DNA from 3 places in the Xenorhabdus siamensis genome. Region 3 is predicted to be linked to each of the others. Evidence: predicted binding sites of a transcription regulator. Region 3 holds the regulator's gene; each other region holds the start of a gene.

Region 1 (10,765 bases), on a different contig from region 3:
GTCGATCCTTGTTTTGCCAATTGAACAAACGCTTCGGACGAGTTAACGATATGGCAAGGCACACTGCCCGGTGATAAATCAAAATACTGTTGTAAAAAGGCCTGATGCATATCATCCAAATGATCGAATGCAACAGCAGGGGCTTTCAGTAAAGCTGAGCGAGTTACTCCATTGGGGAAAAAACGTTCAGCGAATTTAGGGGAGGAGACGAACAGATAATCAAGAGCACCTAGCTTATCCACCAGACAGCTTGGTAGGGGTTGTGATTGAATACTGATGGCACCAACAACTTCCCCACGTCTCAAGCTTTCTTGTGTACGTGTTTCATCTTCCACCTGAATATTGAGCTGGATAGGCAAATCAGAAAGCACGGGATGAAGTGCCGGTAAGAGCCAGGTTGCCAGACTATCCGCATTGACGGCAAGAGAGAGCAACAAAGGAGTATCATTACCATTTTCATCACCAAGCCATTGTGCTTCGAGCAACTCTACCTGATGTAATAACGCAAGCAGTTTTTGCCCTTGCTCTGTAGGACGGGGAGGAACGGTACGAACCAATAACGGTTGACCGAATAAGTTTTCTAATTGCTTGATACGTTGGGATACTGCGGATTGAGTGATACAAAGCTTTTGTGCTGCACGTTCGAAACCGCGTTCACGTATCACGGCATCCAACGCTTGTAGGGATCGGTAATCAGGGCGTTTCATCGAAAATCAGGTTCTCCGTTTTTACTCTTCTCTTTGAATATCTGGGTACTATATTGTGTGTTCAAACGATTTTTGGGTCTAGGTAGCACTATGCCATATTTTTTCACAGGATAAGATAAAATATTGTTTATACTGGTGGCTGGATTTTTCTTGTAATTGATTATAGGCAGTAATTGATATGACACAGGACGAATTGAAAAAAGCGGTAGGTTGGGCAGCACTGGAGTATGTCAAACCGGGAACGATTGTTGGGGTTGGTACAGGTTCAACGGCATCTCATTTTATTGATGCGTTGGGGACGATGAAAGACAAAATTGAAGGTGCAGTATCCAGCTCGGAGGCATCAACGGAGAAATTGAAAAGTCTTGGCATTCCTGTGCTTGACTGTAATGAAGTTGATTCTTTGGACATTTATGTTGATGGTGCTGATGAAATCAATGGCAACATGCAAATGATTAAAGGTGGTGGAGCAGCATTGACCAGAGAAAAAATCATTGCTGCTGTGGCAAAGCAATTCATTTGTATTATTGATGAATCCAAGCAGGTTGATATATTGGGTAAATTTCCGTTACCAGTTGAAGTTATTCCGATGGCACGTGCTTATGTTGCCCGTGAGTTGGTAAAATTAGGAGGAACTCCGGTTTACCGTCAGAACGTTATCACTGATAATGGTAATGTCATTTTGGATGTTCATAATCTTGCCATTCTTAATCCAATCGAATTAGAAAACAAAATTAATGCTATTGCTGGTGTGGTAACTGTTGGCTTATTTGCTAACCGTAGTGCGAATGTCGTACTGGTTGGTACAGCTAATGGTGTAAAAACGATTGCAAAGTAATTATTAGTTAAGGGCAGAATAGTCTGCCCTTAAAAAATTTTTAGAGTTATACTCAAAAAATAAAATTTAGATATATATATTGTATATTTGTCTGATTAATACTCAAAGTTCTATATTTATCTCGTAACTAAAAGTTTTACTTTGCGTAACAACTTTTTTATTGTTTCTTATGCTGTTTTACCGGCAAACGATTGTATTGCTGTTGACGTTTTTTTTGTTATTTTAGTGAAACCTATCGGCATTACGAAAATTAGTACAAATAAGGCGGATAAATGGTTAAGGTATCTTTAGAAAAAGATAAAATTAAGTTTCTGCTGCTGGAAGGCGTTCATCAAAGCACAGTAGACAATTTGCGGGCAGCAGGGTACAGCAATATTGAATATCATAAGGGCGCATTAGAACCGGAAGAGCTGAAAGAAGCGATCCGCGATGCCAGATTTGTGGGGATCCGTTCCCGTACTCAGTTAACCGAAGAAATTTTTGCGGCTGCTGAAAAATTGGTTGCAGTTGGGTGTTTCTGCATTGGCACTAATCAGGTTGATCTGAACGCCGCAGCAAGACGCGGTATTCCCGTATTTAATGCGCCGTTTTCCAATACACGCTCAGTGGCTGAAATGGTATTGGGAGAGCTGCTGTTGTTATTGCGTCGTGTTCCAGAAGCCAATGCCAAAGCTCACAAAGGGGAATGGCACAAACAGGCTGCGGGTTGTTATGAAGCACGTGGCAAAAAATTAGGCATTATCGGTTACGGTCATATCGGCTCACAACTTAGTGTCCTGGCTGAAAGCATCGGTATGAATGTCTACTTCTTTGATATTGAACATAAATTACCATTGGGGAACGCCCAACAAGTTCATCACTTATCTGAATTGTTAAATATGAGTGATGTTGTGAGTCTGCATGTTCCTGAAACATCTTCAACCAAAAATATGATCGGTGCGGCAGAATTAGAGCTGATGAAACCGGGTTCAATTTTAATCAATGCTTCACGCGGTACTGTTATCGATATTCCTGCATTAGTTAATGCGTTAGAAATTGGGCATATTGCCGGTGCTGCGATTGATGTATTCCCCGTGGAGCCGGCAACCAACAACGAGCCTTTTGTCTCCCCATTAATTAAATTTGATAATGTACTGCTGACGCCACATATCGGTGGATCTACACAAGAAGCGCAACAGAATATCGGTTATGAAGTCGCCGGAAAGTTGGTCAAATATTCTGACAACGGTTCTACACTGTCGGCGGTTAATTTCCCGGAAGTTTCACTGCCAGTACATGCTAAGGATACTAATCGATTACTGCACATCCACGAAAACCGTCCGGGTATTTTAACCAGCATCAACCAGGTTTTCACCGATCAGGAAATCAATATTGAGGCACAATACCTGCGTACTGAAGGTGATATTGGTTATGTGGTTATTGATATCATGACGCAAAATCCGGCTCAGGCTGAATTAGTTTTGCAACAACTCAGAGCCTTACCAGGTACGATCCGCTCCCGTCTGCTTTACTAAGGTGAGTTGTACTTAATTGAATGAACACAAGTAAGTTAGGTGAAAAACACGTAACTAAATAAAATAAGGGCTATTGAAGAAACAATAGCCCTAAATTAATCTGCTAAACTCAATCCTTTGCAATTATCACGACCAATGCCATATTTTTTCTGGTGTGATAATTTCTGGTAACGGAATATCCCAGCTTGCACTGGGCAGTGTATTAATCAACTGGAAATTGTGTGCCAGCCCAATCGGATAAAAATTTTTCTGTTGCCATTTGGCCAGCGTTCTGTCATAGAACCCTCCTCCCATGCCTAACCGTTGCCCTGTAAGATCGAAAGCAACCAGAGGGATAAACATAACGTCCAGTTCAGAGATAGGTAAAACCTGCCTAACGTCCAGTGATGGCTGTTCTATATTAAAGTGGTTGCGGACAAGAGAAGTTTCAGGTTGATAACGTAAGAACAATAGGTGATTCCGGCTGAAAGGATGCAATACTGGTAAGTAAACCTGTTTATTTTGCTGCCAAAGTTGTTGAATCAATGGACGTGTATCTAATTCTCCGTCAAAGGAGAGATACAGGGCAATTTTCTCTGCTTGGAGGATCCTTGGGTGAGCCATGACTCGCTCGGCAGCCTGTAGAGCAAATTGCAGTTGTTGTTCAGGAGAAAGGCTTTTACGTAGTTGTCGTATTTTTTGTCTGATGCTTTTTCGAAGAGAGAAAAAGGAATCTGATTGCATAGATACCTGCCTATTAAAGTAGTGCAGAAAAGGATACAAAACAGATAGATAGGGTTCTCCAAGATGCCGTTACAGGTGGTAACCCTTGAACCCTTGGTTCAAGGTGAACGCAGCGTCGCCCCTATTAGGCTTCTTGGCTAGCCAAGCATGCTCACAAGAAACGGAGCACCACATTCTATCAGATATGAAATATCGGCTCAGGGGACATCCCCGCTCACGAACACCTCAGAGAAATTTTTTATTACTTTAAACTAATTAGCCAGGAATCTTCAATCAGAACCTACCCATTTAGTCTTAAGTAATATCATGTGGCCTATTGTATGGAACTGTTCAATAGTCTGCTGGAGCATTTTAATTTTCTGTTCCATATTGTAGGAATAATCACGGGTTTTCATTTTTTCTTGTGCTAACTCGTGACAGATATTCAGTGCCACAATAAAAACCAGTTGCTCAGTGTTAGTCACTCTGGTGCGTTCTTTGAGGTTATGCAAACGCTGATCAAGTTCCTCCGCCGCAGCCTGTAATGCTTCTATCTGCTCTGGTGGACAATTGACACGTAATGACCGCCCAAAAATCTGAATATCTACTGGTTGTGCAGACATGACACCTTCCTGATTTATTACTGTATCGATACCTTTGTTGATACCTTAATTCTGATATACCCCTTTAGCTTTCAAGTTGTAAGTTGCTATATGTTATTAGCTGTAACTCGAAATTTATTGGGGGGTAAAAAACATATTTTGGTATAAAAATAAGGCCGACACCAATCATTACCGTACAATACCAAAAGACAACCTGATTATGTTGTCTGGTATAGCGACTCCCCTTGATGGTAGCATAGCATGAACTTATATCGCCAACGATGATCAATATACATGTCTATACAAAACTCATTACCTAATTATCAATCATTTGATGAAATTTTGCATCAACAGTCCGTTGCACTGACAGCCGCAGAGATGCATGGCTTAATAAGTGGTTTATTATGTGGTGGAAATCACGACAGTAGCTGGCAGACTCTTGTACATGATCTCGCTAACGATGGTCTTGCATTTTCACAGATACTCGCACAGTCAATCAGAGAATTGTATGAAGTCACTTTCGAATCATTGGATGATAGTAACTTTAATTTTAATTTACTGCTTCCCGATGATGAAGCTGGTGTTTTTGCATGTGCTGACGCGTTGGCAGGATGGGTAAACCATTTCTTGTTGGGATTGGGGGTTGCAGATCCAAAAATAACAGAAAAAAAAGAAATTCAGGAAGTTATTACTGATTTGCGCAATATAGGTATGCTGGGATACGACGAAGGTGAAGATCAAGAAGAGCTATCTCAGGCACTGGAAGAAGTATTGGAATATGTCCGTGTTGCAGTGCAGCTTTGTTATATTGCACTGGCGACGCCCAAAAAAGCAGGCAATACAACGCAAAAAGATGAAAAACCAACGCTGCATTGATTGGTAATTAACTAATTATTAATAATAACGAGATTGCAGGAGAGGGTATGACTAAACAAGAATATTTATCCCGTCGTCAGGTACTATTGTCAAAAATGGCACCAGCCAGTGCGGCCATTATTTTTGCGGCCCCACCTGCGACACGCAACTCAGATAGTGAATATTCTTATCGTCAGCACAGTGATTTTCTTTACCTGACTGGGTTTAATGAACCAGAAGCTGTTCTGATTCTTATTAAAAGCGATGAAACTCACAACCACAGTGTGTTGTTTAATCGAGTGCGTGATCTCACCGCAGAAATTTGGTTTGGTCGTCGGCTTGGGCAGGAAGCCGCTCCAGAAAAACTGGGGGTGGATCGTGCTTTGCCATTTAATGATATTGATGAACAACTCTACCTCTTGCTGAATGGGTTAGATGTGGTTTATCACTCTCAGGGGGAATTTGAATATGCTGATAAGATCGTATTCAGTGCCCTGGATAAGTTGCGTAAGAATAGCCGCCGTAATCTCAGTCCCCCAACAATAATAGCAGACTGGCGTCCGTGGCTGCATGAAATGCGTTTGTTTAAATCAGAAGCTGAATTGGAAATCATGCGCAAAGCCGGGAAAATCAGTGCCCAGGCACATACCAGAGCTCTGCGAAACTGTCGTCCAAATATGTTTGAGTATCAGCTTGAAGCTGAAATTCACCATGAATTTACCTATCACGGTGCGCGTTATCCTGCTTATAACACTATTGTTGGTGCAGGAGAAAATGCTTGTATTCTGCATTACACAGAAAACGACCGTCGTATGAAAGATGGCGATTTAGTGTTGATCGATGCAGGTTGTGAATATGAAGGGTATGCGGGGGACATTACGCGGACGTTTCCGGTCAATGGCAAATTTACCCGTCCTCAACGAGAAATTTACGACATTGTGCTGAAATCCATCAATGTTTCTCTTGAACTTTATAAACCGGGTACTAGCATTCGTGAAGTGACTGAACAGGTTGTGCGCATCATGGTTGAAGAGCTGGTTAAACTAGGCATTATGCATGGTGAAGTGGAATATTTGATCGAGACTAATGCCTATCGCCAATTTTTCATGCATGGTTTAAGCCACTGGCTGGGACTGGATGTCCATGATGTGGGGCATTACGGTGTTGATCGTGATCGCATTCTGGAACCGGGTATGGTACTCACTGTTGAGCCGGGGCTGTATATCGCACCGGATGCTGATGTGCCGTCGGAATACCGTGGTATTGGGATCCGTATTGAAGACGATATTGTGATTACAGAATCAGGCAATGAGAATTTGACTGAGTATGTCGTTAAAGATCCTGATGAAATTGAAGCACTGATGGCACAGGCAAAACAGGGCTACAGTAATCAGGAAGTCAAGTCATAATGAGCGTGATTATCGTGGGAGGAGGGATGGCTGGTGCAACATTAGCGCTTGCTATTTCTTCTTTGAGCCGGGGACAGTTGCAAATCTCCTTAGTTGAATCAGCAGAGCCAACACAAGAACATCCGGGTTTTGATGCAAGGGCGATTGCTTTAGCTTATGGTACATGTCAGCGTTTGAGTCAGATAGGTGTCTGGTCTGCACTGAAAGATTGTGTGACCCCAATTACTCACGTTCATGTCAGTGACCGCGGTTGTAGTGGTTTTGTTAATATCCGGGCCGACGATTATGACATTCCGGTATTGGGTAACGTGATTGAGTTGCACGATGCCGGAAACCGTCTGTTTGATTTATTAAAACAAGCACCGAATATCAAACTTTATTGTCCAGCTAAAGTGAATGCTGTTGAGCGTCTGGACACTTCAGTTTTTATTACCTTGAATAATGGCAAAGAACTTACGGGAAAACTGTTGATAGCAGCGGATGGAAGCCAGTCTTCCGTAGCAAAAGCCTGTAATATTCCGTGGCAACAGCAGGATTACGGTCAGATTGCCATCATTGCTAATGTCCTGACATCTGAACATCACCGAGGCCGGGCATTTGAGCGTTTTACTGAACATGGCCCGTTGGCACTGTTGCCAATGACAGAAGGGCGCAGCTCGTTAGTCTGGTGTCATCCATTGGATAAATGGGTGGAGATTAATCAGTGGGAAGATGCTAAGTTTCTCCATCAACTGCAAAAAGCGTTTGGCTGGCGGCTGGGAAAAATGTTGGAAACCGGTCAACGGCACAGTTACCCATTGGCCTTAACTACATCTAACCAGCAGATCAGCCATCGTTTGGCATTAGTAGGTAATTCATCCCAAACCCTGCATCCAATTGCAGGACAGGGTTTTAACTTAGGTATGCGTGATGTAATGGCATTAGCCCAGGTTATTTCGGCTGCTGCGATTGAGGGGCACGATATCGGCTCTTATCATGTTCTGACTCGTTACCAACAACAACGCTTTGCAGATCGTGAGGCAACGATCGGTATTACTGATGGGTTGGTCAGGCTGTTTGCCAATGACTACTTTCCGTTGAGAATCGGACGCAATCTTGGCCTGATGGTGATGGAAATGTTGCCACTGATAAAGGGCACACTGGCCCGACAGACATTGGGTTGGGGCGCCCATCGTTCAACGGCAGAATAAGTCAGATTTAAGAGGAAATAAAAACATGCAATCATTTGATGTGGTGATCGCAGGAGGCGGTATGGTTGGCCTTGCGCTGGCCTGTGGTTTACATGGTAGCGGCTTGCGCATTGCGATTGTAGAAGAGCATCCACCAAGCAGTATTTTTCATACCGATGATGAATATGCGTTGCGTGTTTCTGCCATCAATGCAGCCAGTGAACGGTTATTAACCCATCTCGGTGTCTGGCAGAAGCTCCTCGCAATGCGTGTCAGCCCTTATCAGGGGATGGAAGTCTGGGATCAGGATAGCTTCGGTCGTATTCAGTTTGATGCGGCGGAAAATGGCCTCAATCATCTTGGACATATTATCGAAAATAATGTGATACGACAGGCTCTTTGGCAACAGGCTGAAAGTTTATCTGATGTAGCCATGTTTGCCCCTGTTTCTCTTAAGAATGTTGCCTGGGGAGAAAACGAAGCCTTTATTACCCTGTCCGATGAGCGAATGCTGACTTCACGGCTAGTTGTTGGTGCAGATGGTGCTCAATCATGGTTACGTCAGCATGCAGATATCCCATTGACTTTCTGGGATTACGAACATTATGCATTGGTCGCTACCATTCGTACTGTGGAGCCTCATCAGGGGGTTGCGCGCCAGGTTTTTCATGGGGATGGTATTCTTGCTTTCCTGCCACTTTCTGATCCTCACCTATGTTCTATTGTCTGGTCATTGCCTGCGGAAGCGGCGCAACAGCGCAAGACAATGGAGACTGAGTTGTTCAACCGGCAATTGAGTGCTACTTTTGACATGCGATTGGGGCAGTGTGAGTTGATCAGTGACCGTCAGACTATCCCATTAATAGGACGTTATGCTCGTAATTTCGCTGCACATCGGTTAGCTTTATTGGGAGATGCAGCACATACAATCCATCCATTGGCCGGGCAAGGAGTTAATCTGGGGTTTATGGATGTAGCAGAGTTGATCGGAGAATTGATCCGTTTGAACCAGCAAGGCAAAGATATCGGTCAATATCTCTATCTTGGTCGTTATGAGCGTCGCCGTAAACACAGTGCGGCTGTTATGCTGGCTGGTATGCAGGGATTTCGGCAGCTATTTGATGGGAATAATCCTGTCAAGAAATTATTTCGTGATGTAGGGCTGACTTTGGCTAACCGTTTCCCCGGAGTAAAGCCACAATTACTCCGTCATGCGACGGGTCTTCATGATCTGCCGGATTGGTTGATTACTCAAACCTCTTCAGTTGAAAAAATCTAATTCTTCCTCTTGTTTGGGATTAGTTTTTTTTTATAACAGGCTAAAGTGTATTCAGTTAGTTTGCTTCACACTTTAGTCTATTTGTAATAAAAAAAAGAATATTTTTTACATATTACTGCCATTTTTTAGCGTTCTCACACAATAAAATAGAAAAAAATTCCGCATGATAATGAAGGGTTTTTGAAGGTATCATTGTTATGTTGATAATTTATTTTATGGTTCATTTCTATTTTCAGTGATAACTTCTAGTCCAAGGTATCGTTTGCGTCATTAACCGCTTCTTTGCTTCATGATCCAACATTTGCCGGTTAATACGCCGTATGTATGTTATTCAGATCAAGAACGTTTTCATGTCAAAAATGGAAAGAGGGAAATAATGTCAAAACACACCCCACTATATGATCAGCATCTGGCATGCGGGGCGCGCATGGTGGATTTTCATGGCTGGATGATGCCCCTTCACTACGGTTCACAAATCGACGAGCATCACGCCGTGCGTACTGACGCAGGTATGTTCGACGTTTCCCATATGACCATTATGGATTTGCACGGTGCAGGTTGCCGTGATTTTCTCCGTTATCTTCTGGCAAATGATGTTGCTAAGCTGACTGAAAAAGGTAAGGCGCTTTATACCGGTATGCTTAATGCTTCCGGTGGTGTTATTGACGACCTGATTGTCTATTTTTTCACTGATAATTTTTATCGCATGGTCGTTAACTCGGCGACACGTGAAAAAGATTTGGCCTGGATCCAACAACATGCGGAAAAATACCCTGTTGAGATCACCGTTCGTAATGACTTGGCGTTGATTGCAGTTCAAGGTCCTAACGCGCAATCCAGAGTTCAGTCTTTATTAAATAATGAGCAAAACCAATCCATTGCAGGTATGAAACCTTTCTTTGGTGTGCAATCTGGTGACTTATTTATCGCAACTACGGGTTATACCGGTGAAGCGGGTTATGAAATTGCATTGCCTCAGGAACAAGCTGTTGATTTTTGGCAGCAGTTACTGAAAGAAGGTGTTAAACCAGCGGGACTAGGCGCACGGGATACACTGCGTCTTGAAGCCGGTATGAACCTTTATGGTCAGGAAATGGATGAATCCATCTCACCTTTGGCTGCGAATATGGGATGGACGATTGCATGGGCACCGGAAGAGCGCCAATTTATTGGCCGTGAAGCCCTGTTGAAACAGCGTGAAGCTGGGGCAGAACAATTGGTTGGGTTAATCATGCGTGAAAAAGGCGTCTTGCGCAGTGGGTTAACAGTTAGTTTCACAGATAAAACGGGTGAAGTACGTTTTGGTGTTATTACCAGTGGGACGTTCTCACCTACCTTAGGATTCAGTATTGCCCTTGCTAGGGTGCCGCAAGGGGTTGGAGAACAGGCGATTGTCCAGATCCGTAATCGCGAGATGCCGGTTCAGGTTGTAAAACCGGTTTTTGTCAGGATGGGAAAATCGCTTGTAGGATGATTTTGGTCGCAACATTTTAATTAATAAAAATAAGGAGATGGAACCGATGAGTCATGTACCAACTGAATTAAAATATACCGAATCACACGAATGGATTCGCTCTGAAGGAAATGGCGAATATACCGTGGGTATTACCGAACATGCTCAGCAGTTATTGGGTGATATGGTATTCGTTGACTTGCCTGAAATCGGAGCGGTCATAAACAGTGGTGATGA
Region 2 (10,765 bases), on a different contig from region 3:
GCTCCCTTTGCCGGGGAAATTGGGCTTGCAAAAAAGGCAGTAATAATAAGCCAATCATGACAGCACAAACAGAAATAGTAATAAATAAGCCAGTCCAGTGGTAATTTTTTAAGATAATTGCAAATGGATAGCCACCCAGCGCTGCACCCGTATAGGCAAATAAGCCAACAAATCCCGTTGCTGCACCCGCTGAATCTTTATGCGAGCATTCTGCTGCGGCCATACCAATCAATAGCTGCGGGCCAAAAACGAAAAATCCAATAGTAAAAAAACCTAACGATTGGAAAACTAAATCGGTCATGGGCATCAACCATAACGCAGCCACTGATAAAAAAATACCTATTGAAAATATTAAATTAATAGGGCCACGATTGCCGCCAAATAATTTATCAGAACCCCAGCCAGCAACTAGTGATCCTATAAATCCGCCAACTTCAAAGAGCGATACGGCAAAATTTGCACTTACCAAATCATAGTGATGGTATTCAGTCAGATAAAGAGTTACTACAATCACAAATACCATAACAGACAATCGTTGCCATTGATTACCACGGTAATAACGGCCGGCAATCCAAACAATAGGAAGGCTCACTATGCTGGCAGTTAACACGGTAAGCCATTGGGGCTGCCTAATTAATAGCGCCAGACCAATAGTAAGTAGCCATTCTGTACCATATAATACCGGTAAATACCGTTTGGGAATATGCAAAGCGATGCCAAGACGCAAGGCAAATGGAAAAAATAAAATAGCCAGCTCTAAATCATTAACAAAATAGTAGGCTATCACCCACAAACAGAACCACCAGCAAGAAAACAATAACCCGCCGCAAAACGAATTGATCAGGTATCGATACATTAGATATCACTAGAAGCAAAATAATTCGCTAAGCCCACGTTATTTGTCACACCCAATTTACTCATCGCATTAGCCCGATGAACATGGATTGTTTTATGACTCAAGCCTAACTCAACCGCCACCTCTTTAACGTCCATCCCTCTGGCAAGCATTTCTGCTACTTGCCTTTCCCTCTTAGTTAAATGTTGTAATGAAGCAGGGTTATTTTTTGCTGAAGTCAATTTAAGCACAATATCCGGGGTGAAATAACAACCATTATTCGCAATAGTACGTACAGCCTGTACCAATTCATCTGGGCTACAACGTTTACTAAGATAGCCACGTGCTCCCGCCTTTAACGCACTTTCCACCATTGTGGCTGAATCGTGGACACTCAACATAATACAGCCAATACCGGAAGGAATATCCTGTAATAATGAAAGCCCACTTTCATCTGTCATTGAGATATCAAGAATACAGACCATTGCTCCAGATCCAGGAAGCCCATGCCTCGCTTCGGCACACGAACTAAATTCACCAACAACCTCAATATCAGGTTCTAAACTCAATAACTGAGCAAAACCAGAACGTACCACTACATGGTCATCGACTAACGCTACTTTAATCATCGTTATTTATTATCAGATCAGAAAAACTGCATAAATTACTCTCATTAATATAGCTGTGCAATAAACTAAGAGCGGATACGTTTCGCCCAAAGACGCTACTGTGGATGAAACAGTAGCGTCAGAACATTTTCTATAGAATTTACTGTAACTTCCTACTGTAACTTCCTGCTGCTTCGGATTTTTCGCTCTTCAGCAATGGCAACAAAAACAAGTAAGCCGATACAAATAAATGCAGAAACATCAAGTGCCGCAAAAGTGCCTTTCCATCCCGTTAAACCCAAAATAGGCACACCATCTGCAATCATCCCCAAGCCCAATTTAGCAAAGCTGTCACCGATTAAATACGCAAAAGTACCTTTAACACCATCTGCAACGCTAATTGCCTTTTTGGGTACAAAACCAACGGCGGCCACACCAATCAACAACTGTGGGCCAAATACCAAAAATCCGAGTACAAACAGGGAGCCTAAATACATAATCTCGCTGGTTGCATGTTGATAGAATTCAAGGCTAACAATGATTAAGCCTAATGAGACACATGCGACCAGAGCACGACGACCATTTGCCAAATCTGATAAATAACCCCACATTAGCGTTCCCACTAACGCGCCGACTTCAAACATAGTAAAGCCAGAAATCGCAATCTCTTTAGAGTGCCCTAGCTCCTGATATGCATATACTGTTGACCATTGGTCAATACCAATCCGCACGATATAAAGGAAAATATTGGCAAAGCAAAGAAGCCAAATCACTTGGTTTTTCAGGACATATTCAACAAAGATCTCACGCTTGGTCATTTTGTTTTCTTCTGCCGCAATATCTTCTTCGCTGACCTTCTCACCAAACAATTCTTCAACTTTACCCAAACCGTAACTTTCCGGTGAGTCGCTACCGTAACGTAAGCCGATAAAACCGATGATCAACGCAATGATAGAAGGGAAAATAAACATCCCTATCACATGACCGTCAAACAAATAGTTAGCACCAAACAATGCAACCCCTGCAGCGCCTGCACCACCAACGTTATGTGACATATTCCACAGTCCAAGATAAGTTCCCCGCTTACTACGGGGTGTCCATTTGGTAATAGTGGAATAGCTTGCCGGGCCTCCTATACTCTGAAAAAAACCACTCAAAACATAAAATGCTACCATCAAGAAAACACTGATGCCTGAATTGCCCATACTCATACTAAAACCAAGCATGGCAAGGCCAGATAAGATCAACATAAATGGCAAGAATTGCTTAGTATTCTTCCCATCAGCATAGTAAGCGACTAAGGTTTTACCAACACCATAAGTAATAGAAAAACCCAACCCTATCAGACCAAGCTGGGTCATCGACAAACCATAAGTGGAAACCATATCGTTCTGGGCAATATTAAAGTTCTTTCGCACCAGATACATAGCCATATAACCAATAAAAACCACCAAATAGGACTGTATAAAGGGCTTAAACCACATTTTGCGGCGTATTTCGATTGGTAAATCCAACGTCGGTTGACGGACTTGTTCAAGAATTTTAAACATGTGAAATCCTCAGATAATCACGATAAAAAGAGCCTTTTTAATGCAGGTGGAAAAAAAGTGGATCGCTGAAACGCGAAATTTTTCGTAGGAATTGTCGTTACTAGCAGTATAAAGAAGTGATAAAAAGTTGGCTTGAGCTATAGTCTTAGTTAAGCTAGGAATATTTCCTAGCTTTAGGTTTATCTACTGTAAAATGTGAAAAGAGTCACAATCTCTGTGTGATAAGGTGTGATTGGTAGAGAAAAGTACGGCTCAGAAAACAAGTTATTAATTCTTATCTGGCCAACGCCATAACGGTTCTTCTAACATATTTATATCAGTCACATGGGTTTCACCAAGTTGCTTTTTGAGTTGAATATGCTGACAGTGTGAAGATTGCTTTAGTGCCGCAATCAAGACTGGTGAATGTGAAATGACCCACACTTGTGTTTGACTGGATGCCTTTATAATCAATTTAGCTAGTGAAGGCAAAAGTTCTGGATGGAGACTCGTTTCTGGTTCGTTTAATACCATCATTGACGGTGGGCGTGGAGTTAGTAATGCCGCGATCCATAATAAATAACGCAGTGTTCCATCTGACAATTCCGCACCAGAAAGAGGACGGATTAAACCATGTTGCTGAAACTGTATAGTAAACAGCCCTTCTGTGGAGCGAGAAATTGCTACCAAAGCGCCTGGGAAAGCATCATCAACAGACTCATCCAGCAATTGTGCGTCACCAATTTCACGAATTGTTTGCAACGCAGCAGCCAGATCACGTCCATCATGACGCAATACAGGAGTTCGTGTCCCAATCTGCGCCTTACGAGCCGGAGCATCACTATCAGTACGGAAATGATCATAGAAGCGCCAACCACGAATAAATTCACGCATATGAAAAACTTCCGGAGCAGTTAAAGGATCAGCCAGCTGATCAAACATGCTGGTAAAATTGTTAATGTGTCCTGATACGATTTGCCATCTTCGGCCTTCCCGAACCCGGATGATCGGGCCTTTGCGCTCAACCAGTAAACCAGCCGGATGATAACATTCTCCACCCCAAATACCTTCTTGTTTAATTTCAGGATCTAACGCAAAAGCAGACTGTGACGGCTCAGGTAAACCAAGGGAAATAGAATAACCAAATGAATCTGTTGCAAATCCGAGACGTAACCGCTTTACCTCTTTTCTCACTCCCCCTTGCACTACCCCTCCCGCACGCGCTGTTCTCGAAAAAGTTTCCGGCCCTGCCCAAAACGCAGAGTCCAACCCACCTTCAAGTGCCAGAGAATTAACAACACCACCTTGTGCTGTCTCAGATAGCAAGCGTAGTGCGCGGTATAAATTAGATTTACCGCTACCGTTTGCTCCTGTAATCACATTAAGGGGACCAAGTACGATACGAAGATCGCGAATAGAACGATAATTATTGATAGCTAATGCTGAAATCATAATGTTCCAAATGCAAATTATTGGGGGAAATTCACCATATCAGATTTCAACCGCTGTGTATGAGAGGCAGTCGGTATAAGTTTACGATAATCAGTTGAAGGCATAATATCCATAATGATTCTGATCGCTCTAATCGAAGTCCGTTTATTTTTGATTATCCAACATTTTTTTATACTGTTCTATTTGCTCTTTGTTTTCTGCTGCAAACTTTTTCCACTTTGGATTATTTGCTTGTTGCAGGCAAGATATATCAATTCTCTTACAAATAGAGAAGTTGTTAGTTGATAAACTAACTAATTTTGATAACACCACTATAACAACACCTTTCTTATTAGATTCATCCCTATCACCATTAATTGCCTTATTAACTTGGAATACCAGAGACTGGATTACTTGCTCTTTCGCGTTACTTTCTGGTATGCAATCCTTCACAACAGGCTCACCAACGACCGTCCCAACCACTTCGCATGCCAGGGTAATCTTTTGCCCCTTATGTAATTCAAGGACATAATCTTGAAAATTATTACTTAATGTTACATGCACAGTATCTAAGAAACTGCCGGCACTTAATGCAATAAACGATTTACCATCAGAAGGATAATTATTTATACTTTTAATTTTTCCGGAAATAATAACTTTTTTATATTTTAATTCTCTGTTTGCTCTTACTTCATTTTCAGAATATTTTCTGTATAAATCTCTTGCAGTTATGTACTTATATCCATAATCACTGGATACCTTACCGCCAGAAAATAACTTATTGACATCATTATCAACTAAAGATTTCGCAAACCTCGCATCATTCTCAGTAAAAGGAATAATTTTGCTGCTTGCCAACGCCATTTGGCAAAATAATACAGAGGCAATGGCAATACCTATTAACATCATTTTTTTATTCATAATCAACGACCTAATGTGAATATGATAAATTCAATTTTTTGTATGAGACTCAATTCACATTACATTGAATAATAGTCGATGTAAAATATAATATTTAATTATTATTATCACTATATACGTTATTGTTAACTAACAAAGCACATAGAAAAGATAAATATATGCAGGCATAGCAGTTCTCATTGACTGGATGGAACAATCAGTGGATCACATGATGCTATGCCTGTCCATTTTTCGGGAACTTCTTAGCGCTGAAGCAAGTTATTAAATATGGTGGTATATTAAAGTTGGTATATTCCAACAATAGCAACTCTTGCTACAGAGCTATCCAATTCTGTAGCATGGGTTAAAGCATTATTTTCCAATAGACCTAGAAAATCAGCAGCCGAGGTTTTGCTCATATCAATATCCAGCGCGATTTGAGTACTCACTGAAGTGTCATTATTACTATCAACACCATTATAAACAACAATATACTTATCCATACATTCTCACCCCTTATTTTTTCTTATATACGCTACATCGAGTATTTTTTTGCCATTTAATTAATACTTGTTTTAAATTTTATTTAAAACTGCCCTTAGCTTAGAGCCAGAATACATGAATTAATTTATCATCTCGCGTAGCATCTGACTATTACGATTATTTTACCACTTACTATATATTTTTATAATACCGAGAGAAATGACCTGCTAGTACAGTGTGATTTTGTGAGATATGAGTATAAAAAGACCCTGATTTCAGGGTCTTAATTAAAAAATCATGATAATTTGGTGAGACTTAGGAAAGCTTTAGATTATTCCCACTCGATTGTTGCGGGCGGTTTACCGCTGATATCATAAACAACTCGCGATATGCCATTGACCTCATTAATAATACGATTCGATACGCGACCCAGGAAATCATATGGCAAATGTGCCCAATGCGCGGTCATAAAGTCAATGGTTTCTACTGCACGCAGAGATACAACCCAGTCATATTTACGGCCATCGCCCATTACACCAACAGAACGAACTGGCAGGAATACAGTGAATGCCTGACTGACTTTATTATACAAGTCCGCCTTATGCAGTTCTTCAATAAAGATAGCATCGGCACGACGCAGCAAGTCACAGTATTCTTTTTTCACTTCACCCAGTACGCGAACACCAAGACCTGGCCCTGGGAATGGGTGACGATACAGCATGTCATATGGCAGGCCCAGTTCCAGACCAATGCGACGAACTTCATCTTTAAATAGCTCTTTTAGTGGCTCAACCAAACCCAGTGTCATATCTTCCGGCAAACCACCCACATTGTGGTGAGACTTGATCACATGCGCGTTACCTGTCGCAGAGGCCGCAGATTCGATAACGTCTGGATAAATCGTGCCTTGCGCCAGCCATTTGACCTGAGTCTGTTTTGCAGCTTCTTCATCAAATACATCAATAAACACATGACCAATAGTTTTGCGTTTAGCTTCTGGATCATCAATTCCCGCCAGCGCAGAAAGAAAGCGATCTTCCGCTTTAACATGGACAATATTCAGGTCAAATTTACCCGCAAACATTTCCATCACCTGATCGGCTTCATTCAGGCGCAGCAGTCCATTGTCTACAAATACACAAGTCAAACGCTTACCAATTGCACGGTTTAGCAATAGTGCTGTTACAGAAGAATCAACACCACCAGACAACGCCAGAATAACGTGATCATCACCAATCTGTGCACGCAGACGTTCTACGATATCGTCAATAATAGAAGCTGGCGTCCACAGCGCTTCACATTGACAAATATCCAGCACAAAACGTTTCAGGATATTCAAACCTTGATGAGTATGAGTCACTTCCGGGTGGAATTGCACACCATAAAAACGTTTTTCATCATGTGCCATGATAGCAAACGGGCAGCTATCCGTACTGGCTACGGTTGTGAAACCTTCGGGAATAGCTGTTACTTTATCGCCATGGCTCATCCACACATCCAGTATCGGCGTACCTGATTCATTCAGTGCATCCTGAATACCACGAAACAGCTTACTGTCACCTTTGATCTCAACCTGAGCATAGCCGAATTCACGTTCATTAGAATTAGAAACTGCTCCACCCAGTTGCATGGACATGGTTTGCATACCATAGCAAATTCCCAATACTGGCACGCCTGCGTTGAAGACATACTCTGGTGCACGTGGACTATCGTTTTCAGTTGTGCTTTCGGGACCACCAGAAAGGATAATGCCGTTCGGGTTAAATGCACGGATTTGTTCTTCGGTGACATTCCATGTCCAAAGTTCACAATAAACACCAATTTCACGAATACGGCGGGCAATTAGCTGTGTATATTGCGAGCCAAAATCAAGGATCAGAATGCGATGTTGATGGATATTAGTTGTCATTCGAGGTGAATTCCCAAAACAAGTGGCAATAAAACAATAAAAGTCAGTGACCCGCAATTGCGGGCCACCTGAGTAAATAAATTACAAACCTAAACGATAGTTTGGTGATTCTTTGGTAATAGTCACATCATGGACGTGGCTTTCCTGAATACCAGCACCACTGATGCGAACGAATTCTGCTTTAGTTCTCAGTTCACCAATCGTGGCACAACCCGTCAATCCCATGCAGGAGCGCAAACCACCCATTTGTTGATGGACGATATTTTTCAGCAGTCCCTTATAAGCAACACGGCCTTCGATACCTTCTGGCACCAATTTGTCAGCCGCATTATCAGTCTGGAAGTAACGATCAGAAGAGCCTTTGGACATCGCGCCCAAAGAACCCATTCCGCGATAAGATTTAAATGAGCGGCCTTGGTAAAGTTCGATTTCACCCGGAGATTCTTCTGTACCCGCCAGCATTGAACCTACCATCACACAGGATGCACCCGCTGCAATGGCTTTGGCAATGTCACCTGAGAAACGGATACCACCGTCAGCAATGACTGGAATCCCTGTTCCTTCCAGTGCTTCCACTGCATCAGCAATTGCAGTAATTTGCGGAACACCAACACCAGTAACGATACGAGTCGTACAGATAGAGCCTGGACCAATACCGACTTTAACTGCGTTCACTCCTGCTTCTACCAGCGCTTTAGCACCTTCACCCGTCGCTACGTTACCACCGATAATTTGCAGATCAGGATACTTGGCACGAGTTTCGCGGATACGCTGCAAAACACCTTCTGAATGGCCATGGGATGAGTCAATCAACAGCACGTCTACACCCGCGGCAACCAGTGCATCAACACGCTCTTCGTTGCCCGCACCAGCACCAACCGCAGCACCAACTCGCAGACGCCCCTGCTCATCTTTGCAGGCATTCGGTTTACGTTCTGCTTTCTGGAAATCTTTCACCGTAATCATGCCAAGCAAATGGAAGTTTTCATCAACAACCAGCGCTTTTTCAACACGCTTCTCATGCATTTTCTGCAACACGACTTCGCGGGCTTCACCTTCTTTTACAGTGACTAAACGCGCTTTCGGCGTCATAACTGCTGTAACAGGCAGATCCAAATCAGTCACAAAACGGACATCACGACCAGTAATGATACCCACCAACTCATTCGCTTCCGTCACTACCGGGTAACCAGCGAAACCATTACGTGCAGTCAGTTCATTGACTTCGCGCAATGTCGTTTGTGGCGTTACAGTTACGGGATTAGCCACAACACCACTTTCATGCTTTTTCACGCGGCTGACTTCTTCAGCCTGACGTTCGATAGACATGTTTTTATGAATGAAGCCAATTCCCCCTTCCTGTGCCAGTGCGATAGCCAATGCAGATTCCGTCACGGTATCCATTGCCGCAGAAAGCATAGGCACGTTCAGGCGAATAGTAGATGTTAATTGCGTGGACAGATCTGCTGTATTAGGCAGAACTGTAGAGTGGGCAGGAACCAACAAGACGTCGTCAAAAGTTAATGCTTCTTTTTTAATTCGTAACATGGGCAATATCTCACCAAGCTATGTGGCAATAAGGGATAAAATATTGCCGCGGCATTATACAGGCCGTAATCGGTTGCCTCCAGCATTTTCTGAAAAAATTTCTTGATTAGTAATTATGAGTAGTTATTATCAGTCAATTAAGTCCTTGTTTTAAAATTTGATCTAGCTCACATGTCACTGCCAACCAACACTGGAATTTTTTCTGTTAGTCGTCTGAATCAGACGGTTCGTCAGCTATTGGAGCTGGAAATGGGTAGAATTTGGCTAAGTGCTGAAATTTCTAACTTTTCCCAACCTTCTTCCGGGCACTGGTATTTCACGCTGAAAGATGAACGGGCGCAAATCCGGGCAGCGATGTTTCGCAGTTACAATCTACGAGCCGCATTCCGGCCACAAAATGGTCAGCAAGTGTTGGTCAGAGCACAAATCACCCTGTATGAACCACGTGGTGATTATCAACTGATAGTAGAAAGCATCCAACCTGCTGGTGACGGATTATTGCAACAACAATTTGAAGTATTGAAACAGAAACTCGCCGCAGAAGGATTGTTCGAGCAAATCTATAAAAAACCGCTACCCTCACCTGCCAAACGCCTTGGAGTGATCACCTCAGCCAGTGGCGCAGCATTGCACGATATTCTGAATATTCTGAAACGTCGTGATCCTTCTTTACCTATTATTATTTATCCTACTGCGGTTCAGGGTGCAGAAGCTCCATGGCAGATTATTCAGGCTATTGAACTGGCAAATACCCGACAAGAGTGCGATGTTTTAATTGTTGGGCGTGGTGGCGGTTCGTTGGAGGATTTGTGGTGTTTCAATGACGAGCAGGTAGCACGTGCGATATTTCAGAGCCAAATACCTATCGTCAGTGCTGTTGGACATGAAACCGATGTCACAATTGCAGATTTTGTGGCTGATTTGCGTGCTCCGACGCCTTCTGCGGCGGCAGAATTAGTTAGCCGTAATCAAATTGAATTGTTGAGACAAGTTCAGTCCCTGCAACAGCGTCTCGAAATGGCGATGGATTACTTTTTTGCCAAAAAGCAGAGGATTTTTAATGGATTACAACATCGTCTCCAACAACAACGGCCTGATTTGCGGTTGGCACGTCAACAAAATCGTTTATCTGAATTACGTCAAAAATTGATCGATGGTTTATTACGCTGCCTGAAACAAAATTCAATTTCCTATGAAAAATTAAATCAAAGACTTTTACAAAATAGCCCTGAGCAAGAAATACGACATTATAGCCAACATATTCAACAATATGATTTTCGGCTCAAACAGGCAATAGAGCGACAGTTATCCCGTTATAAAGAGAGATTTGCGGTTTCCTGTTCACGCATGGAGGCCGTAAGCCCGTTGGCAACGTTGAGTCGTGGTTATAGTATCAGTGAAACTCCAGATGGGAAGTTGTTGAAGCAGGTTAAACAGGTCAAAGTTGGTGATTCGCTGAAAACCCGATTGCTGGATGGCTGGGTTGAGAGTCAAATAATCCAAGTGAAAAAAGTTAGTCAGA
Region 3 (10,765 bases):
CAGCTTTAGAAAGCTGTTGCAAACAATATCATCGAGGAACTCTCAGCCCATTTTCAATTCCATGCGGGCTGAACATGATTTGCCATAGTTGAATATCTCTGGCACGGAATGCGCCAGCGCAGGCGTTCAGATAATAGCTGAACATTCGTTTGAAGCGAGGGCTGTAGTTATTTTCTATCTTACTCCAGTTCGCGATAAAACGCTCATACCATGCCATCAGGGTACGATCATAATCAGCTCCAAAGTTATGCCAATCTTCCATAACGAACTTTCCTGTGCTGGCTTTGGCGATCTTTGCAATTGATGGTAAGTGGCCATTAGGGAAAATATATTTGCTGATCCATGCATCGACACTGACTTTATCTTGATTGGAACCAATAGTATGAAGTAAGAAAAGTCCATCAGGTTTCAGGTTCTTACGTACTATATCGAAATAATTGGCGTAATTTTTATAGCCAACGTGTTCAAACATGCCAACGGAAACAATTCTGTCAAACTGTAGATTCAGGTCACGATAATCTTCAAGAATGATTTTAGCATCCAGATCTTTACAGCGATCTTGAGCGTATTTTTGTTGCTCTACAGAAATGGTAACACCGGTAACGGAGATATCATAGTGTTTGGCAGCATAGGCGGCCAGCCCACCCCATCCACATCCGATATCCAAAAGAGTCATGCCTGGTGATAACTGTAGTTTTTCACAAATTAACCGGAGCTTATTAGATTGAGCTTCTTCCAAAGTATTTGCATCTTTCCAGTAACCACAGGAATATTGCATGTCGGGATCAAGCATGAGCGTGAATAGGTCATTACCTAAATCATAATGCTCTTCACCCACGATCCAAGCTCGTTTGGGAGATTGTAAATTAAATACGCGGGAGGTAATAATCTTCAGGATGTCTTTGATATTTTTAGGGATTCTATGTTCCAGGCCTGCTCTTAAGACTTTATAAAAGAATATGTCCAAACGTTCACAATCCCACCAACCATCCATATAACTTTCGCCCAATCCTAAAGAGCCTTGTTTTAACACTCTTTTATAAAAATCAGGGTTTTTGACTTGTATATCAAAAGGACGCTTACCGTTGATTTCAACATCCGCTTCTCGAAGCAAGTCATTGGCGATCCTATGCCACTGGTCAGTAATTGTTTTTTTTCCTTCAACGAAAGATGAACTCATAGACTCTCCAACATTTGTTTGATGGAATTTTGAGGTATATCTTTGTGATAGGTTATTTATTATCCTAAAACAAAAATGGATTGACCTGAAATTAAGCAGAAAATGTTTCAAAGGCAGAGATGCTGATTCATCCTGAAATTAAAGAGAGCTTCATTGCCTTTAGAAACCTCAAATTCCGAGTTTTTTAGAATAAAGAATCTGTATGAGTATATGAGTGAAATAATATTTAAACAATAATTTAAAGGTCATATTATGGTATGACCTTTAGATGAGAATATTCTTAGTTATTATCTTTAGGCGTAATTTTTTAATATATAACTAATGATCATCGTTTATTTTTTCCTTTTGCAAACAATAACCTATTATCATTGGGATAATAGTCGAAACCATTACTGTCGTGGTAGACAGAAGCGGGTATTTCATAAACATAGCAACAAACATGCTGGCAATAAAGCAAAGACCCAATTGTAAAGCATTTTGTAATGCAGCCGCTTTACCGCCATCTTTTGGATAAACAGAAAGTGCATTTGCTACAGCAATAGGGTAAGAAGCACCATTCATGACGGCCATAACACAGAAAGGAATAAGAATAAGCATGAAAGAAGGATAAATCCGGGCAATTAAATAGATGATTACCATGCTGACAGCATAGCCTATCAGCAAAATTGGAAATATGGTTTCACTTTTGACTTTTTCCAATAAAATACGGCAACCATATCCACCGAGCATAAATGCCAAAGTTTGTGGAATATAGCTTAAGCCAATATCTGTGGCATCATAACCCATATTGGTCAAAATTGTTGGTGAACCCGTTAGCCAGGCAAAAAAACCAGCACTACAGGAAGCATAAATCAACACATTTCCGCTGAAGGTTGAAGACTTCAATAAGGTGAAGAAAGAAACTTTATTTTCATTAATGTTGGTGTCAATAGGTGCGCGTTTACTTGCCAGTAAAAATGTTGGTATAAGCAGAACTAGTGTTACAGCCATTAAAACAAGAAAAATAGTTCTCCAACCTGTATGTGACAATAACCAAGCACCGAGTAAAGGGGCAAGGGCAGGGGAAAGTGCGACCAGTGGCATAATCATGGCAAAAACACGTTTTGTGCGTTCAGCGTCATACCTATCAACGACTAAAGCTTGCCAGGAAACAGCAGCAGAACAGACACCCACAGCCTGAATAAATCTCAGAATAAGTAATTGAGTTGCATCTGTTATCCAAAGTATTCCTAAACAGCTAAGACAAAACAGAGACAAACCGGTAAGAAGAACAGGTTTTCTTCCCAGACGATCAGATAATTGCCCCCATAAAAGCTGGGCAACAGCAAAACCAGCAAGAAAAACGCTGAGGCTTGCACTAATAGCTCCTTCTGATGTACCTAAGTCTTTTGCCATGGCATCAAAAGCGGGCAGATACATATCAATAGCTAAGTAGCCAAGCATACTTAGGCCAGCGAGATAAAACATAAATGGTACAGGGTTTTTATTTGTAGTCATTGTGTCAATAAATCGATGTGATAATTGATAAGAAAATATATGGCTTATTTTATATGGCGTATTTTTTGCTTGTGAAACGGTATTATTTGCATAATGCTGTGAAAAAAATTAAAAGGAAGAAATATGTGGTCTGAATATTCTCTGGAAGTTGTTGATGCTGTAGCCAGAACAGGAAGTTTCAGTGCAGCTGCATCAGAGCTTCACCGCGTACCTTCTGCCATCAGTTATACAATAAAACAACTTGAAGAATGGTTGGCAGTGCCCTTATTTGAACGCCGCCATCGCGATGTGGAATTGACTGGAGCAGGAGTTATCTTTGTAAAGGAAGCGCGTTCTGTTATCAAAAAAATGTATCATACTCGTCATCAATGTCAGCAAGTGGCGAATGGTTGGCGTGGGCAGCTCAGTATCGCTGTTGATCAAGTGGTGAAACCAGAACGGACACGCCAGCTTATTCTGGATTTTTACCGCCATTTTCCAGATATCGAGTTATTTATTTATCCTGAGGTTTTTAATGGGGTATGGGATGCACTGGTGGATGGGCGCGTTGATGTTGCTATTGGTGCCACTCGCGCTTCTCCGGTCGGGGAACGATATAGTTTCAGGGATATGGGATTTATGCCGTGGCTATGTGTTGTCAGCCCTGAGCATGAGTTAACTTCTATAACAGAAAGATTAAATGATGACCAATTGAGGGCTTATCCTAGCTTGTGCCTTGAAGATACTTCACGTAATTTGCCCAAGCGTAATACATGGGCTTTGGATAATCAACGGCGGTTAGTTGTCCCTGATTGGAATGCGGGGTTGGCTTGTCTGATGGATGGGCTGTGTGTGGGAATGGTGCCTAAACATCGTGCTTTGCCGCTTATTCGTCGAGGAAAACTCAGCTTGCTTGAACTTGAACAACCATTACCTGATAGCCCATGTTGCCTGACATGGTCGCAAAAAAGCCATTCACCTGCATTAAGCTGGTTGCTTGATTATCTTGGAGATAGTGCAACACTCAATGCTGAATGGCTACAAGAGGATTAATTGTTAACGACGATAATCAATGAAAGGGCCATCTGCAACAGAGCGACGCTCAACAAGGCGCGGATGGACTTCGATAGTTTGTGCATCTTCACGTTTATTAATGATCCTATCAAGTAACGTGGAAAAAGCCATCTGCCCCAGACGCTCTTTAGGCTGATGAATCGTTGTCAGCGCTGGTGTGAAATAACGGGCATTGCGAATATTATCATAACCAATAACGGAGATATCTTGTGGAACACGTAACCCCATCTCGTCAGCCGCACAGATAGCCCCCATCGCCATCACATCTCCTCCACAAAACACGGCCGTAGGGCGGTGTTTTTGGCTTAAGATTTTATACATCGCCTGATAACCAGATTCAGGCTCAAAATCCCCCTGAACAATCCATTCTTCCCGAATAGTGATATTTGCTTCTTTCAACGCCTTGAGGAAACCTTGATGACGTCCGCCTCCGGTATTTCTGGCCAATGATCCGGGAATAGCAGCAATATCACGGTGACCACGTTCAATCAGATATCGACCGGCCAAGTAACCACCATGGAAGGCATTATCGATAATTGCGTCAGTGAAATCTCCTCTGGACTCACCCCAATCCATGACTACCATGGGAATGTTGCGATAGTCTTCCAGCATTCCCAATAATGGTTGGGGATATTCAGAACACATAACCAGTAAACCATCGACGCGTTTTTGTGCCAGCATAGCAAGATAAGCTTTTTGTTTGTCGAGATTGTTATGGGAATTACATAAAATCAAAGTATAACCTTTGCTATAACAACTATTTTCGACAGACTCAATGATTTCAGCAAAATAAGGTGCTTCACTTGATGTTGCCAGTAGTCCGATAGATTTGGTGTGATTAACCTTCAAGCTACGGGCAACGGCACTGGGAGAATAATTCAGTTCTTTAATGGCAGCCCACACTGTGGCCTTTGTATCTTCGGCGACGAAACGGGTTTTATTGATAACATGGGATACGGTTGTGGTTGAAACACCAGCGCGTTTGGCCACATCTTTAATCGTTGCCATGATAAAAAGGACTCCTGACCTTAGGTCTAAATTTGTATACCCTTCATCTGGATATAGATCTTTGTTAATCATTTGCCAGTATTATATTTATATATAGGAAGATAACTGACACTAATTTAGTGATAAACCCTGAATTTTGTCTGATCTAGCGCAAAAGTGAAAGTAGTAATCAATGCTATAAAGTATATGCATTAAATACCACAGTGTGGTTTTTTTTAACCTCTGAGGTAAATAGCCAAACAAAATTTATGGTGTCGCGGAGTCTTAATTTTCATGGTGAGGATGGCTTATGGATACAGATCTGAAATTGGGATTATTGACCGCTTGTAGTGCATTAATCATGATTGTTTTTCTGGGGGGACTTTGCCTGATCTAATCAAGGTCAGGAAACCATATCAAGGTGAAATGCTGTCTGTTTTACTTTAGCGGCAAGTAAAGGTAAGTTTTTCACTATTCAAGGGGCACTTACTAAATGAAATTAAGTGTGTTGGATCGGAAAAACTTACCCTTGTCATTTTAACTGGCGGGTTAATTAAGCCAGATTTTCTTCCACAAATTTCCAGTTAACCAGAGCCCAGAAATGCTCCAGATATTGAGGACGTGCATTGCGGTAATCGATGTAATAGGCATGTTCCCATACGTCAACAGTCAGAACTGGCTTATCTTCACCAGTCAATGGAGTTGCTGCGTTGGAGGTATTGACGATAGCCAGACTGCCGTCGGCTTTTTTAACCAGCCATGTCCAGCCAGAACCGAAGTTTTTCAGTGCTGCATCAGTAAGTTGCTGTTTAAACTCAGCAAAAGAACCGAAAGAATTATTGATAGCTTCTGCAACTTTACCAGTTGGTTCACCACCACCATTTGGTGACAGGCTATGCCAATAGAAGGTGTGGTTCCAGACTTGTGCTGCGTTATTAAAGATACCGCCTTCAGAGGATTTGATAATTTCTTCCAGTGGTTTTCCGGCAAACTCAGTATCTTTAATCAGATTATTCAGGTTTACAACGTAAGCGTTGTGGTGTTTGCCGTAATGATATTCCAGAGTTTCTGCTGAGATGTGAGGTTCTAAGGCATCTTTAGCATAAGGTAATGCTGGTAATTCAAAAGACATTGCATACTCCTTTTAATATCGGGTTTTTGGCTTTATAAACCATGACTTGTAGCGTACTAATCATGGATAGAGCAAATTTTAGCTTATTATCATGTTGCTATTTTGTTTGGTCATTATCTTAACAATTTTTCTGCTAAATAACAGGGGAAATGATGTTATTTAGTGGCATTCTGACGTAGAAGCATTCAATTTTACTGACTTTAATATTTATTAAGGATGAAAATATCAACTAATTACAACTTATTGTTCAGAACAAAAAATTTGCAGGCGTGTGTTCACGGTAGCAAATCTGCATCAGAAAGTGGTATTCTGAATCAATCTTTTCTGATGCTGATAAACAGCGCCTGCCGTTTAAGGAAGTAAAAATGACGACAATTGAGAAAATCGAACGCCAGATTCAAGAAAACCCAATCCTGCTGTACATGAAAGGTTCGCCAAAACTGCCAAGCTGTGGTTTTTCTGCTCAGGCAGTGCAGGCTTTGTCTGCTTGTGGTGAACGTTTTGCTTATGTAGATATTCTGCAAAATCCTGATATCCGCGCAGAGTTGCCTAAATATGCAAACTGGCCAACATTCCCTCAGCTTTGGGTTGAAGGTGAGTTAATTGGGGGATGTGACATTCTGATTGAAATGTATCAACGCGGTGAATTACAGGCTCTGGTCAAAGAGACTGCGGATAAATACCGTGAGCAGGAAGACAGTAAGTAGTTTGTTGTCTCAGTGAAGTTTTAAATCAACAAAGCCCCATACACAATTAGCATTAATAATCATATTTATTGACGGTAATATTTCATAGCAATGTTAGGTTGTGGCAACAGGTATGGGGTGATAATCGTTATAGAGTTATAAACTGAGAGCCTAATGAGATAGGCTCTTAGTTTATCAGGTTTCATTATCGGGATCTGGCACAGCCAACGGCCAACCACCAAGCCGTTTCCAGCGATTAACCAATTCGCAGAAAAGCAGGGCAGTCCGGTCTGTATCATACAGAGCGCTATGTGCCTGATTACTGTCAAAAGGTATTTCTGCCGTAATACAAGCTTTAGCCAGAATTGTCTGGCCTAGCACTAATCCACTTAATGCGGCAGTATCAAAAGTGGCAAAAGGGTGAAATGGATTGCGTTTTAATCCAGAGCGTTCTGCTGCTGCCATGACAAAATTGTGATCAAAACTGGCGTTGTGGGCAACTATAATTGCGCGGTTGCAATTACTGTCTTTCATGCCCTTACGGGTCATCTTGAAAATAGCATGTAACGCTGTATATTCGCTGACAGCTCCCCGTAATGGATTGGTAGGGTCGATACCTGTAAATGCTAAAGCTGCTGGGTCAAGGTTGGCTCCTTCAAAGGGCTCAATGTGGAAATGTAGTGTATCAGCAGGTGCCAGCCAACCTTCTTCATCCATTTTCAAAGTAATTGCAGCGATTTCGAGTAAAGCATCTGTCCGTGCATTAAAACCAGCAGTTTCTACATCAATGACAACGGGATAATAGCCACGAAAACGTCCGCTTAGTATGTTTTGATCTTTTGTATTAGACATCTGATTTTGTTCTTAACTTCAGGATAGCGGATATTATGACAAAATTTACGGTGTCTTGCAGAGGTAATATCTATCCAGTTGAGAAATGAAGGGCATGCAGGATGCCCTTTTGTAGAGAGGAATAATTAATGCCCTAATGCACTAGTGGCACTTTTGTTTTCGATTAATTCGATTTTATAGCCGTCAGGATCTTCAACAAAAGCAATAATAGTTGTTCCGCCTTTTACTGGCCCTGCTTCGCGAGTGATTTTTCCGCCAGCAAGTTTGATACGTTCACAAGTTACTGCAACATCATCAACGCCTAAGGCGATATGACCGAATGCTGTTCCCATTTCGTAGTTTTCAACTCCCCAATTATAGGTCAGTTCGATGACGGCACCTTGATTTTCATCGGTATAACCTACAAAAGCGAGGGAATATTTATACTCTGGATTTTCACTAGTACGAAGTAGACGCATACCCATCACTTTAGTATAAAAATCAATCGAGCGTTGCATGTTGCCAACACGGATCATTGTATGAAGTAGACGCATGATTACCTCTTGAGTTTATGGTCTTATAATCAAATGGCGATATCGCGAAATAACGTAGTGGTGAAATTTCGCGCTCTGACTGCATATGTTTGATTAACTATATATGGTAAAGATAAAGTAATTCAATTCGTCCCTTCATCTATTTTGTTTCTAATCCTGACTATTTTTGTAGTTCAATATTTGGCTTGAATTTAATCTGGGTAATGTTGCAATTCTGTCATAGATTGTTTAGGTAATTCTGAGAGCAGGAGGATGGCATGGCTGAGCAATTAGAGTTTTTTGCTATTCCGAACCCTTGCAAAGGGATTTGTGAATCGGATACTCGTGGTTTTTGTCGAGGATGTTATCGCAGTAGGGAAGAGCGATTTATGTGGATGAAATTATCAGACGGACAAAAAAGAGAAGTATTGCGGTTATGTCGTGATAGATATCTGCGAATGAGAAGAAATAAAGAACATGATGAAGGTGAACCATCAGAACAGCTTGGATTATTTTGATTTTTCGTCTTAACTGTTAATGAAAATTGTTTATATGAATAATATTTCATATTTTCCATAAGGTTAGGAAGTTTTACTGTGATAAAATGATATTTTATTCATATTACATGTCTTTTATTTGATATAGGTCATTTAAAAATATTACAATAGTTGACTAATTAAAGTCTTTCGGTAAAATTTTCTTATCAAATAATCAATTATTGAACAATAATCATGCTAATTATTTATCTTATTGTTTTTAATGATTTTTGTCGTTTTATTGGCTGTAACTGTAAGAGAAAAATGATATTAATGTAAAAATATATAGATTAGTATTTGGATGGCGGTTATTCTTATAGAACTTTAGCCGAGTGGTACTGTATCTATTTTATAGAGTTTGTATTTGTTTCGTTGATATTTAAAATCTTAATAGTTTAGCTGAAGGATTATTTTATACAGTTTATATCGTTGGTGGATTAATGCGCGATTTTATTCGATGTGCCGTAAAACTTCGCTTTTTAGGGCAACGAAGATGTCAACTTTATTTTTGTTTGTGAAATGTAAGTAACAGGCCAACGCGGCACTCATTAAGTAATTAGTGAAATATCTGACTCTACTTATGTGAGCGTGATATAGGATGCGTATCCATTATTCATATGAATAAACTGATTGGATAATTCATTGATGTTATATGAGTCTCTAATTATAAGGAGGGGTAATTGGAATTGACATTGGGATCAGATCTGGCACGTTTAGTTCGTGTTTGGCGCGCTTTAATTGATCATCGTTTGAAGCCGTTGAAATTAACTCAAACACACTGGGTTACTCTGTATAATATTAGTCTGTTACCACCGGAGCAGTCACAGATACAACTTGCGAAAGCTATTGGTATCGAACAACCGTCCTTGGTAAGAACTTTAGATCAATTAGAAGAAAAAAAACTCATTACAAGGCACACATGTGCTAATGACAGGCGTGCCAAGAGAATCAAATTAACCGAAGAATCGGAAAATTTTATCAAAGAAGTGGATAGTGTTATTGGTTCGACGAGGAAAGAAATTCTGGAGGGAATTACTCATGATGAGTTAATTCTGCTTGCTTCTGTAATAAAAAAAATCGAAAAAAATATTAACCAATTACATAAACAGGTAATATAAAAATTAATCGATAAACAGAAAATCACGGATTACCAAGATTTAGTTCCGCGATTTTCTGTTTAAACATACTTGAACAATGTTAAATAGGTGAAACCGTTGTCGAGTCGCCACTATCGACGATTCTAACTCGTTGCCCTTTATTGAATACAACCTTATCCAGCTTCTGTACCACAACGATATTTCTTCCGCTATCAGTACGAATTTCCAACTCAACACCTTTTGTTTTATCGAGAACACCTTCAATTCCTTGCCCCGCCATTCCACCAGCAATAGCACCTGCGGCAGTTGCAAGCTTTTGACCAGAACCACCACCAATGGTATTTCCTAACAATCCACCTAAAACAGCTCCACCGATCAGACCCAGCACATTCGGGTCACCAGCCTGACCACCTTTAATAGTCACCGGACGGACGGACAGAATAGTGCCATAGGCAACGTTTTGAATTTGTTTGGCTTGACCAATCGAGTAGGTGTCGCTGGAAAGTGCTCCCATGTCAGCACATCCGGATAATGTTGTCACTACAACTGCACCAACCAGGAAACGTTTGAACATAGTTACTCCTAATTTTAATGCTACGGGGGAAAACTGATAATAAACCTACAACCAAGCATTCAGCTACTATGGTCAGTAACAAGCATAATAATTCTGCGAGTTACTTATTCTATACATTAATGGCTTATCTCTAAATATATAATAAATTTCTCGATGAACTCCAATAGGAATAATTCCTGACCAAAAGTTTAGCATGTTTTGTGAAGAGTCCTCCAAAACTCAGATTTTATCTCTTATATTGCTTGTTAAATATATATAGTCCAAATCAATGTGTTTTATAGTTACACGGAATTTATTTACAAATGTAATCCATTCTTTAAATAGGAGAATATTTATGAAGTCAGGACGTTATATTGGTGTGATGTCGGGCACCAGCATGGATGGGGTTGATGTTATTTTAGCAGAGATTAGTGATAAGGCGGTTACACAGCAGGAAAGTTATAGCCATCCATTTCCTCAGGAACTTAAACAAAAATTACTTTCTATTTGTCAGGGGCAGCAAACAACATTATCAATAGTTGGGCAGCTTGATTATGAATTAGGGACGCTTTTTGCTGAATCAGTAAAAGGATTATTGGATAAAGCCGGGCTAACTGCAAATGATATTACAGCGATTGGGTGTCATGGTCAGACTGTATGGCATGAACCGGATGGCGAAA

Evidence for each region. Region 3 encodes PurR, which represses purine synthesis genes. Its sites were predicted from a motif close to CANGCAAACGTTTGCNTG; they were not measured.
Region 1: a site for PurR is predicted at 9,327-9,344, ahead of gcvT (glycine cleavage system aminomethyltransferase GcvT). Genes of this name have one in related genera too.
Region 2: a site for PurR is predicted at 9,306-9,323, ahead of guaB (IMP dehydrogenase). Genes of this name have one in related genera too.

What each region holds. Positions count from the first base shown of each region.
Region 1 covers NZ_JBBMXE010000002.1:94,820-105,584, reverse strand. Annotated here, with positions in the region: gene AAC852_RS01440 (LysR family transcriptional regulator ArgP) at 1-707, opposite strand, end outside; gene rpiA (ribose-5-phosphate isomerase RpiA) at 886-1,545, shown strand; gene serA (phosphoglycerate dehydrogenase) at 1,818-3,059, shown strand; gene AAC852_RS01425 (5-formyltetrahydrofolate cyclo-ligase) at 3,186-3,782, opposite strand; RNA gene ssrS (6S RNA) at 3,834-4,017, opposite strand; gene zapA (cell division protein ZapA) at 4,052-4,384, opposite strand; gene AAC852_RS01410 (YecA/YgfB family protein) at 4,658-5,239, shown strand; gene pepP (Xaa-Pro aminopeptidase) at 5,287-6,627, shown strand; gene ubiH (2-octaprenyl-6-methoxyphenyl hydroxylase) at 6,627-7,817, shown strand; gene ubiI (FAD-dependent 2-octaprenylphenol hydroxylase) at 7,843-9,075, shown strand; gene gcvT (glycine cleavage system aminomethyltransferase GcvT) at 9,452-10,549, shown strand; gene gcvH (glycine cleavage system protein GcvH) at 10,596-10,765, shown strand, end outside.
Region 2 covers NZ_JBBMXE010000006.1:136,968-147,732, forward strand. Annotated here, with positions in the region: partial or broken gene AAC852_RS06715 (MFS transporter) at 1-571, opposite strand, end outside; gene uhpA (response regulator transcription factor UhpA) at 856-1,464, opposite strand; gene uhpT (hexose-6-phosphate:phosphate antiporter) at 1,617-2,993, opposite strand; gene AAC852_RS06730 (AAA family ATPase) at 3,261-4,424, opposite strand; gene AAC852_RS06735 (OB-fold protein) at 4,569-5,324, opposite strand; gene AAC852_RS06740 (hypothetical protein) at 5,603-5,806, opposite strand; gene guaA (glutamine-hydrolyzing GMP synthase) at 6,118-7,695, opposite strand; gene guaB (IMP dehydrogenase) at 7,777-9,243, opposite strand; gene xseA (exodeoxyribonuclease VII large subunit) at 9,415-10,765, shown strand, end outside.
Region 3 covers NZ_JBBMXE010000007.1:255,662-266,426, reverse strand. Annotated here, with positions in the region: gene cfa (cyclopropane fatty acyl phospholipid synthase) at 29-1,180, opposite strand; gene punC (purine nucleoside transporter PunC) at 1,499-2,677, opposite strand; gene punR (DNA-binding transcriptional activator PunR) at 2,801-3,709, shown strand; gene purR (HTH-type transcriptional repressor PurR) at 3,713-4,738, opposite strand; gene sodB (superoxide dismutase [Fe]) at 5,271-5,849, opposite strand; gene AAC852_RS07895 (Grx4 family monothiol glutaredoxin) at 6,215-6,556, shown strand; gene rnt (ribonuclease T) at 6,731-7,387, opposite strand; gene gloA (lactoylglutathione lyase) at 7,513-7,920, opposite strand; gene AAC852_RS07880 (DUF1289 domain-containing protein) at 8,178-8,417, shown strand; gene slyA (transcriptional regulator SlyA) at 9,116-9,553, shown strand; gene AAC852_RS07870 (outer membrane lipoprotein) at 9,633-10,106, opposite strand; gene anmK (anhydro-N-acetylmuramic acid kinase) at 10,441-10,765, shown strand, end outside.